2 regions of the Salirhabdus salicampi genome follow, and region 1 is predicted to be linked to the other one. Evidence: riboswitches for the same ligand, from Rfam matches in the RefSeq annotation. Region 1 holds a riboswitch; the other holds the start of a gene.
What was found. Region 1 has a riboswitch for thiamine pyrophosphate ahead of tenA (thiaminase II). Riboswitches for the same ligand answer to the same signal wherever they lie in the genome.
Positions count from the first base shown of each region.

Region 2: another riboswitch for thiamine pyrophosphate. It lies ahead of tenI (thiazole tautomerase TenI); the one in region 1 lies ahead of tenA (thiaminase II).

Region 1 is NZ_JANBWE010000001.1:652,527-658,293, forward strand. It holds gene NLW78_RS03415 (DUF4037 domain-containing protein) at 1-364, shown strand, start outside; gene NLW78_RS03420 (DUF4260 domain-containing protein) at 399-746, shown strand; gene NLW78_RS03425 (hypothetical protein) at 777-1,184, shown strand; gene NLW78_RS03430 (DmpA family aminopeptidase) at 1,234-2,298, opposite strand; gene NLW78_RS03435 (MazG nucleotide pyrophosphohydrolase domain-containing protein) at 2,318-2,698, opposite strand; gene NLW78_RS03440 (hypothetical protein) at 2,804-3,124, opposite strand; TPP riboswitch at 3,442-3,545, shown strand; gene tenA (thiaminase II) at 3,715-4,398, shown strand; gene NLW78_RS03450 (ECF transporter S component) at 4,395-5,003, shown strand; gene NLW78_RS03455 (ABC transporter ATP-binding protein) at 4,942-5,767, shown strand, end outside.
Region 2 is NZ_JANBWE010000001.1:1,003,046-1,008,812, forward strand. It holds gene NLW78_RS05305 (M14 family zinc carboxypeptidase) at 1-546, shown strand, start outside; gene NLW78_RS05310 (NAD(P)/FAD-dependent oxidoreductase) at 664-1,785, shown strand; gene NLW78_RS05315 (YczE/YyaS/YitT family protein) at 1,825-2,487, opposite strand; TPP riboswitch at 2,735-2,838, shown strand; gene tenI (thiazole tautomerase TenI) at 2,909-3,538, shown strand; gene thiO (glycine oxidase ThiO) at 3,528-4,652, shown strand; gene thiS (sulfur carrier protein ThiS) at 4,668-4,874, shown strand; gene NLW78_RS05335 (thiazole synthase) at 4,877-5,644, shown strand; gene NLW78_RS05340 (thiazole biosynthesis adenylyltransferase ThiF) at 5,641-5,767, shown strand, end outside.

The sequences.
Region 1 (5,767 bases):
TATTGCTAATTTAGATTTTGGGAATCAGTGGAATAATCGGAACGGACTTCTTCAACGAAAGGACTGGGTTATGCTTTATGATGTTATAAATACTATACAACGGAAATTGTTTGGCATATTATTTGGTTTGAATCATATGTATATTCAACATCCACAGTTTAAATGGATGCAAAATACGATTGACCAAATGAATATAAAACCTAAGAGACTAGTAGAACAGATGGAAAATGTTTTGCTCGATACCCCTACTAACGGATTAAGAGAATTAGAGACACTTATCAAAGAAGTCCTTTTATTGGTTGAACGTCATATGCCTCATCTTCCTCTAGAAGAGCATAAACAACTCATTTATTATGCAAAATAGCCAGGTTGCCAAGAGAAAGCAGGAGGGGAATCGTTTGAATAAAGCCTTATTACATATGGAAGGGTTAGCTGTGTTATTGGTAAGTGTATATTTTTACGCCTCGTTAAACTTTAGTTGGCTTTTATTTATTGTGTTGTTTTTTATTCCAGATGTGTCTATGGTAGGATACGGAATTAGTAAAAAGTTTGGTGCTCTTACATACAATATATTTCATACTTACACCGTTCCTACTATTTTCATTTTAATGGGAGTCTTTTCAACAATGGAAACTTTAGTAATGATAGGATTAATATGGTCAGCCCACATCGGTATGGATCGAATGATTGGATACGGTTTAAAGTACCCAACCAGTTTTAAGGAAACCCATTTGAATCGGGTCTAGTGTTATGTTCCATGAGAGGGAGTGACTGAATTGAAGGGGAGAAGTACGAATATAAAGATATTCATTCTGTCAGTATTTATATTATTTTTCATTGGATGTAAGAACAATACGAGCACTACTAGCAACACGAACAGTGAGTTTACTTACTCATTTGAAATGGACGTAATTGAACAGGAAGATAAGGATAAAATACTAAAGTGGTTAAACGAATCAGATCAAACTCCAACAAGAATATATGAAATTAATGACGAGACTAACAACCGCCACTATATTTACGCACATTCGAAGATTTATAGTGAAGTGGATGTGGGGCAAAGCGACGAAAAGATCATAGTTACCTTTAAAAACGAAAAGGTTGAAAGTTCTATACATGATACCTTAGTGAAAATAAAAATTAACCCCGATAAAATGAATTCAGTTGTATTAAAAACTGAATAAAACAAATATAAAAAAGGAAGGAGCATGAGTTTTCATGCTCCTTCCTTTTTTATACTAATGATATTTGATATTTTTTTAATAGATCTTTGAAAGCAGGGCGCTTATTCCCGTCCCGTCCTACTACTTCATGGGCGGTTACTAAAGAATTAAGTACTGCTTCTTCTGTTGCTTCTCCAACGGCACGAAAAGCAACATCTAAATCATCGTCGTGTATCATTTTAGTTGAAATGATGTCCTTGTTGTTTGCATGGGGAATGGTTGTTGCGGTTGAAAACCCAATGGCAATTTCGCCACTGCCGTTTGTCATAATTGAACCAGTTCGCGCCAATCCATTTGCCGTACGTTTGATCATTCGATTTAGCTGTCGTTCAGATACGGGTAAGTCAGTAGCAACGACCATCATAATGGAACCTTTGTCTTTTTCTTCATAATCTCTTTCTATATAATCCTTTAATTCCTGACCAACATATTTACCGTTTACCGTTAAATCACGTAAAATGCCAAAGTTAGATTGAACGAGTACACCAATTGTATATATGCCGTGATCGAGTTTAATTTTTCGAGATGCAGAACCAATACCACCTTTTAACGAATAACATAATGTTCCTGTTCCTGCACCAACTGCTCCTTCATCAAAATTTGAATCTGCTGTTTCTAATGCTTGTAATACATGCTCCTTCCCAACAAATCCTGCCCGAATATCGTTAAGTAACATGTCGTTACATTCCCCAACAACTGGATTAACTGTTCCTGTTGTACGGCCTATTTCCCGGTTATGCTCTAACATATAGGATATAACTGCATCCATCGCAACTCCTACACTCAATGTATTTGTTAATACGATTGGGGTTTCTAATGTACCTAGTTCTGCTAATTGAACAGTGCCAGTTGTTTTCCCAAACCCATTTAAAACATGACTCGAACCAATCAGCTTTTCTTGAAATGTATTCCCTTGATGGGGAAGGATGGCAGTAACTCCAGTCTGTTGCTCGCCATTACTAAGGGTAACTTGTCCAACCGTTACACCTTCAACATCTGTTATGGCATTTCGCGGTCCAGTCGCAAGCTCCCCAATGGTAACTCCATAATCACGAATCCGTTTTTTGTTGTGCATGAACTTCACCTCGGCTACTTTACTTTATATATCGAACGTCTTTATTTTTCCGTTTCTTTACCTCTTCCATCTTTTTATAATATGCGTTTTCTAAGTCGATTTCAAAAAAGTTTGCGATTTTCATTAAGTATGCAATACAATCAGCCATTTCCTTACCTAAGTTATCCTTTACATTTTCGATTGCATGCTGAAACGCCTCTTCTTCGGAGATTCCGTTTTGAATATCTTTGTTCGTTAAGTTAAACATCGTTCGCAACTCTTCAGCTACTTCGCCAACCTCTGTAGTAAGGAGCATGTAATTGTTTAATAAGGAAGCTCGGCTCTTTTCGTAACTTTCATCATCTATTTCCCAGTTCATATATTTTACAAATTCTTTAGAGAAAGCTTGCATTTCTTTCATTTAAAACACCTCTATAATTTTTTTCATTATAAAAAATTGTATCATATAAAAAGGGCTCTAATGTAACTAGAGCCCTTTTAAATACATCTATCTATCTATTTCTTCCTACAATTGTGAAAAAACTTCATCATTCATATGAAAATAAACGCCACCAATACCGTAATGTATGTACCCGCCTTTTATTAACATGAGATATACTGTCGTTCCATCTTGGAGTTGTATTGATAGTTCTTTCGTATTGTTGTTATTACGATTTCCGATTTTATCTTTAATATCTTGATAAGTGATTGGTTCTGTCATAGTTAATTTCTGAACAAATGTTTTTATTAGTGATGTATTTTTAACTTGATTAAAATGATCAATGTGATGGTTCCAATCATTAAGGCTACGTATATAAGCTGCGTTCACATTACCGATCAAATTCATATTTCCAAATACATCAGCACCATTTCCTATGTTGATTAAAGAAGAAGATTTGCAAATACATCAATTAAATACTACTGATATCCATATTGAGAGAATCGTAGATTATTTGTTCAAGGAAAAACTATAAGTGTTTGTCCCTTATTATAGTGATAAAATTAACAGATTTAAGACTAATAGGTCTGGGTCAACCAATAACATCAGTCTAAATTTTTACCAATGATTCTTTATATAAAAATGAATGATTGTTGAAATTGCATCATACATATACTTTTGACAAGGTCAAAGCAGTGTGATATTGTGTTAAACAACTTAATATGGAAGTCCACTAGGGGCGCCATTTGGCTGAGAAAAGGATGTAATCCTTAGTCCCTTTGAACCTGATCTAGTTAGTACTAGCGGAGGGAAGTGGAGACGACTTTTATTGTTATTAGTCTATGCGTCTGTAATTTATATGCATTCGTGTATTCTTTTTCCTATCTAATTTCCAAGTCGCTCCACCAGGAGCGGCTTTTTTATGTTTATAGAGATTCTCCCCTATGTGACTTCCTCATTAAGTTGAACAATACATAGGAAAGAGGAGGAATTTGTTTATGAGTTTTTCACAACAATTACGTAACGAAGCGGATCACATTTTTGATGCGTGTTTTCATCACCCATTTATTCAAGGAATTGCAAAAGGAGAGGTGGAGAAAGATCAGTTAATTCATTACGTAAAGCAGGATTTCGAATATTTAAATGCGATGATTCAGTCCCGGGCGTTTGGGATGGCTAAGTGTACAAATCGTGAGGACATGGAAATGTTTAACACAGGTATCGATTTTATTCTTAACAGTGAGATTCATCCCCATAACAACTTTTGTGAAGTAGCTGGAGTAAAATATGAAGATTTGCAAGGATACCCTTTAGCACCAACGGCACAACATTATGTTAGTCATATGTTAAACGTTTCTCAAGAAGGAACATTAGGTGAAACTTTAGCAGTAACGTTACCATGTCCTTGGATTTACTTGTATGTTGGAAAGAGAATTTTAGAAGAGTTTGAGATTCATGAGGACCACCCATTCTATGATTGGATTACATTCTACGGGGCCCAAGAAGAGCCGCGAATGAATGTTTATTTACAACGACTTGATGAAATAGCAGAACAATCAACAGAGGAAGAGAAACAAAAAATGTATGATCACTTTATGACGAGTAGTCAGTTGGAATGGATGTTCTTTGATATGGCATATCGTGTTCAAGATTGGCCTGTTCAAGGTGAAAGAGTGAAATGAAGACGACCAAAGGATTAAACTTACGGGAAATTATTGTTATGGCAGCTATTGCCGCCGTTTTTGGTGTTTTATATTTGGTATGGATATTTTTCGGTCAGTTTATTCAGGCCACATTTGGACCAGTAGGGTGGGGATTTATTTCTGGTTTCTGGATTATTGCGCCTATTCTATGCGCTTATATTATTCGTAAACCGGGTGTAGCTCTTATTGCAGAGTTGATTGCAGCAACGATTGAGGTTTTAGTCGGTTCTGTAAATGCAGGGGTCGTATTACTTCTAGGCTTTACTCAAGGTATAGGAGCAGAGTTAGCGTTTGCTATATTTTTATATCGTAACTATCGACTTCCAGTGTTAATGTTAGCCGGTATATTTGGGACATCAGCGAATTTCATGACCATTTACTTCTTGTACGGTTATAGCCAATATTCCAATATTCTAACAGGACTTATGTTTATGGCAATGGTTATTAGTGGAGCACTTATAGCCGGTTGGGGCAGTAAGAGCATTGCAGATGGTTTAAGTCGTACAGGGGTGCTTGCTAACTTTGCACTTGGAAAAATATATCACGAGCAAAGGAATGAACAGTATGCTTCTCAAGAGCAGTGATGTAACCGTTCATTATCCCCTTGAAAGGAATCCAACCATACAAAATGTAAATCTGAACGTAAGAAAAGGGGAAAAGGTGCTTATTCTAGGGCCGAGTGGGGGTGGAAAAAGCACCCTTTCTCTTACCCTTAATGGTATTATTCCGAGGACGATTGACGCAAACAAGTCAGGTGAAGTTATCATTGAATCAAAATCGGTAACAAGTATATCGTTATGGGAAGTAAGTAAGCGAATTGGAGTACTGTTTCAAAATCCTGAGGCACAGTTTTGTATGTTAACCGTAAAAGATGAAATTTTATTTGGATTAGAAAATTTACGGTTAAGTAAAGCAGAGATGCATTACCGTTTAAATGAAGCGCTTGACCAAGTAGGATTAATGGAATGGCGGAATGCAAACATTCATGATTTATCCGGAGGAATGAAGCAGAAGCTCGGTTTTGCATGTTTACTAGCGATGGATCCAGATATTTTGATTCTTGATGAACCAACAGCCAATTTAGACCCGCAGGCAACAGAAAGCCTGTTTCAACTTGTAAATAAATTAGCGACTGAGTTCAATAAAACTGTTATTTTTATTGAACATAAGGTAGATCATGTGTTGCCTTATATCGATCGTATTATTGCAATGGGTGCGAAAGGGAGTATGATTGCAGACGATAAACCTAAATCAGTGTTCGAAAAATATACAAAAACATTACAAGAAGAAGGCATATGGATTCCGAAAGTGTATCGTTTTGCAAAGGACTTAGAAAAGCAAGGAGTTA
Region 2 (5,767 bases), 350 kb from region 1:
ACACCTGAAGCGCAAACAGTAAGAGATGTTTATAAATCATTATTAGATGAGTTTGGCAACGTTGATGTATTTATCGATTTGCATCATCAAGGATTGTACTACGTTGATGACGGTTCTGATGACCCTGTCACTTTATCGCTTTCTGGACAGTTTGTTCCACATCCGGAGAGTGAAGAAGGAGAAAAATATAATGAATATGCTGACAAATATGACTATGACTTTTCACGTCAATTAAATGTCGCCGCTTACAATGAATTACAACAAATGGGCAACTCTCCGTTTGACAATATAACATTATATAGACAAGGACTAGATTTACCAGGAACGGCATTAGGCTCATTTGCTTTAAATGGTAGTGGTACCGTGTTATTTGAAGTTACCGGTCAAACACATAGCATGGGTCAAAAGAAGAAAGGAATGCTTGTAAAAGGGGTAGAAACCGGTTTGATGGGAATCATTAAAGGTGTTGCAAGTGGAGCTGTCTACGACCTAAACCCAGAGGACTATGAAGATATCCCATTAACAAAATATCCATGGGAATTGTAACATGCTAAAAAGGAGTGCGATTGTGCACTCCTTTTATTTTGTAAGTGAAAATTGTGTCGTTACATATATTCCTGTTAAAATGGCTAAAGAAGAAATACATACACGAAAGGTGTTTACATGAATACATACATCGTTGTAGGAGCGGGAATTCTTGGGGCATCAACTGCGTATCATCTAGCAAAACGAGGAGCGCGTGTTACATTAATAGACCGAAATGACTCCGGACAAGCTACAAAAGCCGGTGCAGGAATTATTTGCCCTTGGTTAACGAACCGGAGCAACAAGCCGTGGTATCGCCTTGTAACTGAGGGTGCTAAATTTTATCCGAAACTAGTCGAGGAACTTGAGGCTGTTGGAGAAACAGAAACAGGGTATTCTCAAGTAGGTGCTATTAATATATTTTCAGGAGAAGACCGTTTACATAAAAAGGTGGAACTTGCAAAGGAGCGACAGAAAAGCACTCCAGAAATGGGGGAAGTGACAAAGCTTTCTGTAAAGGAAACGAAGGAACTTTTCCCATTGCTATCGGATGACTATGCGTCCGTACATATTAGTGGGGGGGCCCGTGTGAACGGAAGTGAGATATGCTATGCCCTTATTCGTAGTGCGAAAAAGTATGGAGCTTCCATAGTATACGGAAATGCTTCATTAATGAAGGAAAAAGACACCATTACTGGTGTTTACGTCAATAATCAGAAGTATTTTGCTGACCGCGTGATCGTGACTGGTGGAGCATGGGCTAAAGAGTTGGTTGAGCCACTTGGCGTAAAATTTAACGTTACTTCTCAAAAAGCTCAAATCGTTCACCTGCAAGTCCCGAACACTGATACGAGTAAGTGGCCGGTTGTTATGCCTCCATATAATCAATACATGCTGACGTTCAAAAATGGACGCGTTGTCGTAGGAACTACATATGAAGATAATGTTCATTTTGATGATGAAGTGACAGCCCATGGGATTCACACGATTTTGGATAAAGCGCTACGTGTAGCTCCCGGGATAGCTAATACCACTTATTTGGAAACAAAAGTCGGCTTTCGTCCTTATACACCGAACTCATTACCTGTTTTAGGTTCCATACCTCGATTCGAAGGACTTATCGTAGCAAATGGTCTTGGTGCTTCTGGTTTAACGAGTGGCCCATATATTGGAGATCAACTTGCTAAATTAGCACTAGGTGAGGAAACACATATTGATTTTAAAGATTACGATGTAAGAAATGCTATTAGACTTGAATAAAGTAAGCTGGGAGAGCGTTCATTCGGTGCTCTCCCTTTGTTATTCTTCTATTATATGGTGTGCATGCTCAGGGCCGAGAAAAACTTCTCGAATAGAAGTAGAAGGATTATACCAGTTTTGAACTTTCCCTTGCCAAAACTGAATCATCGGCCCCATTAATAATGTGGCAATTACAGTTCCTAAACCAACTGGTCCCTTTAACAAGGTAGCTATACCGAATACTACAACTGCCAACGCGGTTTGTGATTTCCGCACACTCCATTGAAATTTCTCGCTTATTGATAAAAACAGTTGATCTATTGGGGCTTTTGAGAAGCCTGGTAAAATGTAAACCGCTACCCCTAAACCTAATAACGTTATTCCTAGTAGAAAAACAGATAGCTTTGTTAATAGTGTAGCATTGTGCAAATACAATGAATGAAATACAACTTCTAACCAGAAATCAAAAATGACTGCTTCTAATATTAAGGGGATAACTGCACCCCAATCGGGTCGAATTCCTAGTAATTGAGCATTTACGAAAATAAAGAATACTTGGAATGCTCCATACCAAAATCCGACAGTCATTCCCATGACATCGGATATACTCACAAAAAACGCGGACCAAACGCCTGCACCTAAAGCTGACTTTACGATTAACGTTACACCTAAAAAATTTATAAACATCCCAATAAGATACAAGAAAATACGGTATAAAAACAATGGTGAATACCTCCAAAAAATTCCGTCCGTAAAATATAACACGTAAAAAAAGAACGAAAAAAGAGGGAATATAAAGGAAAAATGAGATATAGTGATATATTTTAAATTATATCGTAATTTTGAGTGATAATGATGAATTTTGCTAGAAAACGATAGATAATTAATCGTTTTCAATGTCTTTTTTTATGAAAGATTGGCAGATTTCATAGAAGATGTTATATTATACTAAAGTTACAAATATATATATATAAAACACTAGGGGAGTCTTTCAATAAAGACTGAGACGAATTATTCGGACCCTTCGAACCTGATCTGGTTAGTGCCAGCGTAGGGAAGTGGAATGTTTAGGAAATGTTATAACATAACCCTAATTACAAACCACCCATACGCATGGGTGGTTTTTTTGTTTAGGAGGTCTAAGGTGAAAAAAAGGGAACTACATGTTGTAACGACAGGAACACAAGATGATCAACAACTGATAGATATTATAAAGAAAATACACCCGTATGTTGATTACATTCATTTAAGAGAGAAGCATAGGTCGGCTAAAGAAATATATGACTTAATAAACCAACTTTTAAATCAACGAATTCCATTATCAAAACTAATGATTAATGACCGTGTAGATCTTGCACAAGTGTTGGGAGTGAAGGGGGTGCAGCTGCCCAATCATGCTCTTCCAGTTCGTAAAGTAAAAGAATCATTTCCTGAATTACGTATCGGAGCTTCTGTTCACTCAACTGATGAAGCAAGGATAGCTGAGGAGGAAGGAGCTGATTTTCTCTTGTATGGCCACATTTTTCCCACGAACTGTAAGCGAAACCTTCCTCCAAAAGGAGTGAAAAATTTGCAGTATATGACTAGCACTGTTTCGAAACCTGTTATGGCTATTGGGGGGATTAAGCCAGATGATGTGAAAGCGGTATTAGATTGTGGAGCTGCTGGTATCGCTGTAATGTCAAAGGTATTTTTGGCTAATGATCCACTGGATGCAGTACAGCATTATAAAAGAGAAATTGTTAATTGGGAGGGATGGGAGAGTGGGAAATAAGTATGATGCCATTGTAGTAGGTGGGGGAGTGATTGGTGCTGCGGTAGCCTACTATCTATCAAAGGAAAGGAAGCGTGTATTATTAGTAGAACAAAATCGATTAGCAACTAAAGCATCTAGTGCTGCTGCGGGTATGTTAGCTGCACATTCAGAGTTAAAGCATAATGATCCGATTTTCCCGTTAGCTAAGGAAAGTAGACAAATGTTCTCGAGTTTAGCGAAAGAGATTAAGGAATGTAGTGGCATCGATATTGAGTTAATTGAAAAAGGTATGTTGAAAGTTGCATTATCAGATGAAGAAAAGGTTGAATTTAAACGGCAGGTCCTTATCCAACAACAAAATGGAGAACAAATTCATTGGTTAGACAAACGAGAAACGATAGCTAAAGAGCCAAACCTCTCGACAGATATAAAGGGAGCTATATTTATCGAAAAAGACAACCAAGTTTCTGCCCCGGCATTAGCATATGGTTTAGCAAAATCTGCAGCCTATCTTGGTGCTGAGATTAAAGAGCATTGTAGTGTTTATTCCTTTCATGTAACGGATAACACTGTCACTGGTGTTCAGACGAGTGAAGGGGATTATTATAGTGATTACGTTATTGCTGCTGGAGGGCCTTGGACTCAACAATTACTTATGGGAACAGGGTTGGAAATGAAAACGTCTCCAGTAAAAGGTGAATGTTTTTCAGTTATAACTCATCAACCTTTATTATCTTCCACTGTATTTACGAGTGGCTGCTACATCGTTCCGAAAAAGGGTGGGCGTACAATTGTTGGTGCAACTGTAAAACCAAACACGTTTAGTGAATCTGTTTCTTATGCTGGTGTTGAACAATTAATGGATAAAGCGAGGAAGTTAATTCCTTGTATTATAAATGCTGAATGGGAAAAGGCATGGGCTGGTATTCGTCCCAAAACAAATGATGGACTACCTTACATTGGCACTCATCCAACTATTCAAAATTTACTAGTTGCAACAGGTCATTATCGAAACGGCATTTTACTATCTCCGATAACAGGAGTAATCATAACTGATTTGATAACAGGAAGAATCCCAAAAGTTGATGTTCAAGGTGTTTCACCTTCACGCACAATGGTAGAGACACACTAAATAAAGGAGGTGATGATGTTGATTATACAGGTAAATGGCGACCAACTCGAAATACCTGCAGACGTGAATAATGTTTATCGTTTGTTAGAGCATTTTGATGTTGAGGGAAAGGTTACCATCATTGAAGTGAATGGAAGAATTATAGAAAAGGCGAATTATGAGGAACAACAACTTAAGGATCATGACCAAATTGAAATATTACATTTTGTCGGAGGAGGATAATCATGCTGAAAATTGGACCATATGAATTTCAATCTAGACTTTTATTAGGAACAGGTAAATATCCGAATTTTCGTGTTCAAAAGGAAGCAGTAGATGTTTCGGAAGCGGAAATTTTAACGTTTTCTGTAAGACGTATGAATATTTTTGCATCTCATCAACCAAACTTTTTAGAACAACTAGATATCGAAAAGTATACGTTATTACCGAATACAGCTGGAGCAAAGACTGCCGAAGAAGCCGTTCGTACAGCGAAATTGGCGAAGGCATCAGGACTGTGCGATATGGTAAAAGTTGAAGTCATTGGATGTGAAAAAACACTCCTTCCTGATCCAGTAGAAACATTGAAAGCATCCGAAGAGTTATTGAAAGAAGGTTTTATTGTATTGCCTTATACCTCAGATGATGTGTTATTAGCAAAGAGATTAGAAGATCTCGGCTGCCACGCTATCATGCCAGGTGCATCGCCAATAGGCTCAGGGCAAGGAATAATTAACCCATTAAATTTACGTTTTATTATCGAACAGGCCAATGTCCCCGTCATTGTAGATGCTGGTATTGGTGCACCTTCTGATGCAACAAAGGCTATGGAATTAGGAGCTGATGGAGTGTTATTAAATACAGCCGTTTCGAATGCGTCCGATCCTGTTAAAATGGCAGAAGCTATGAAGTTAGCCATTACAGCAGGCAGACTTGGATACGAAGCAGGTCGAATACCAAAAAAACATTATGGAACGGCTAGTAGCCCAATGGAAGGAATGAGCACGATTTGACCAATCGATATTCTCGTCAAGAGCGATTTACTCCTATTGGTGAAGATGGACAACAGGAGATTCAAAATAAAACAGTGCTCATTGTCGGTGCAGGAGCGCTAGGAACAGGAAGTGCAGAAGCAT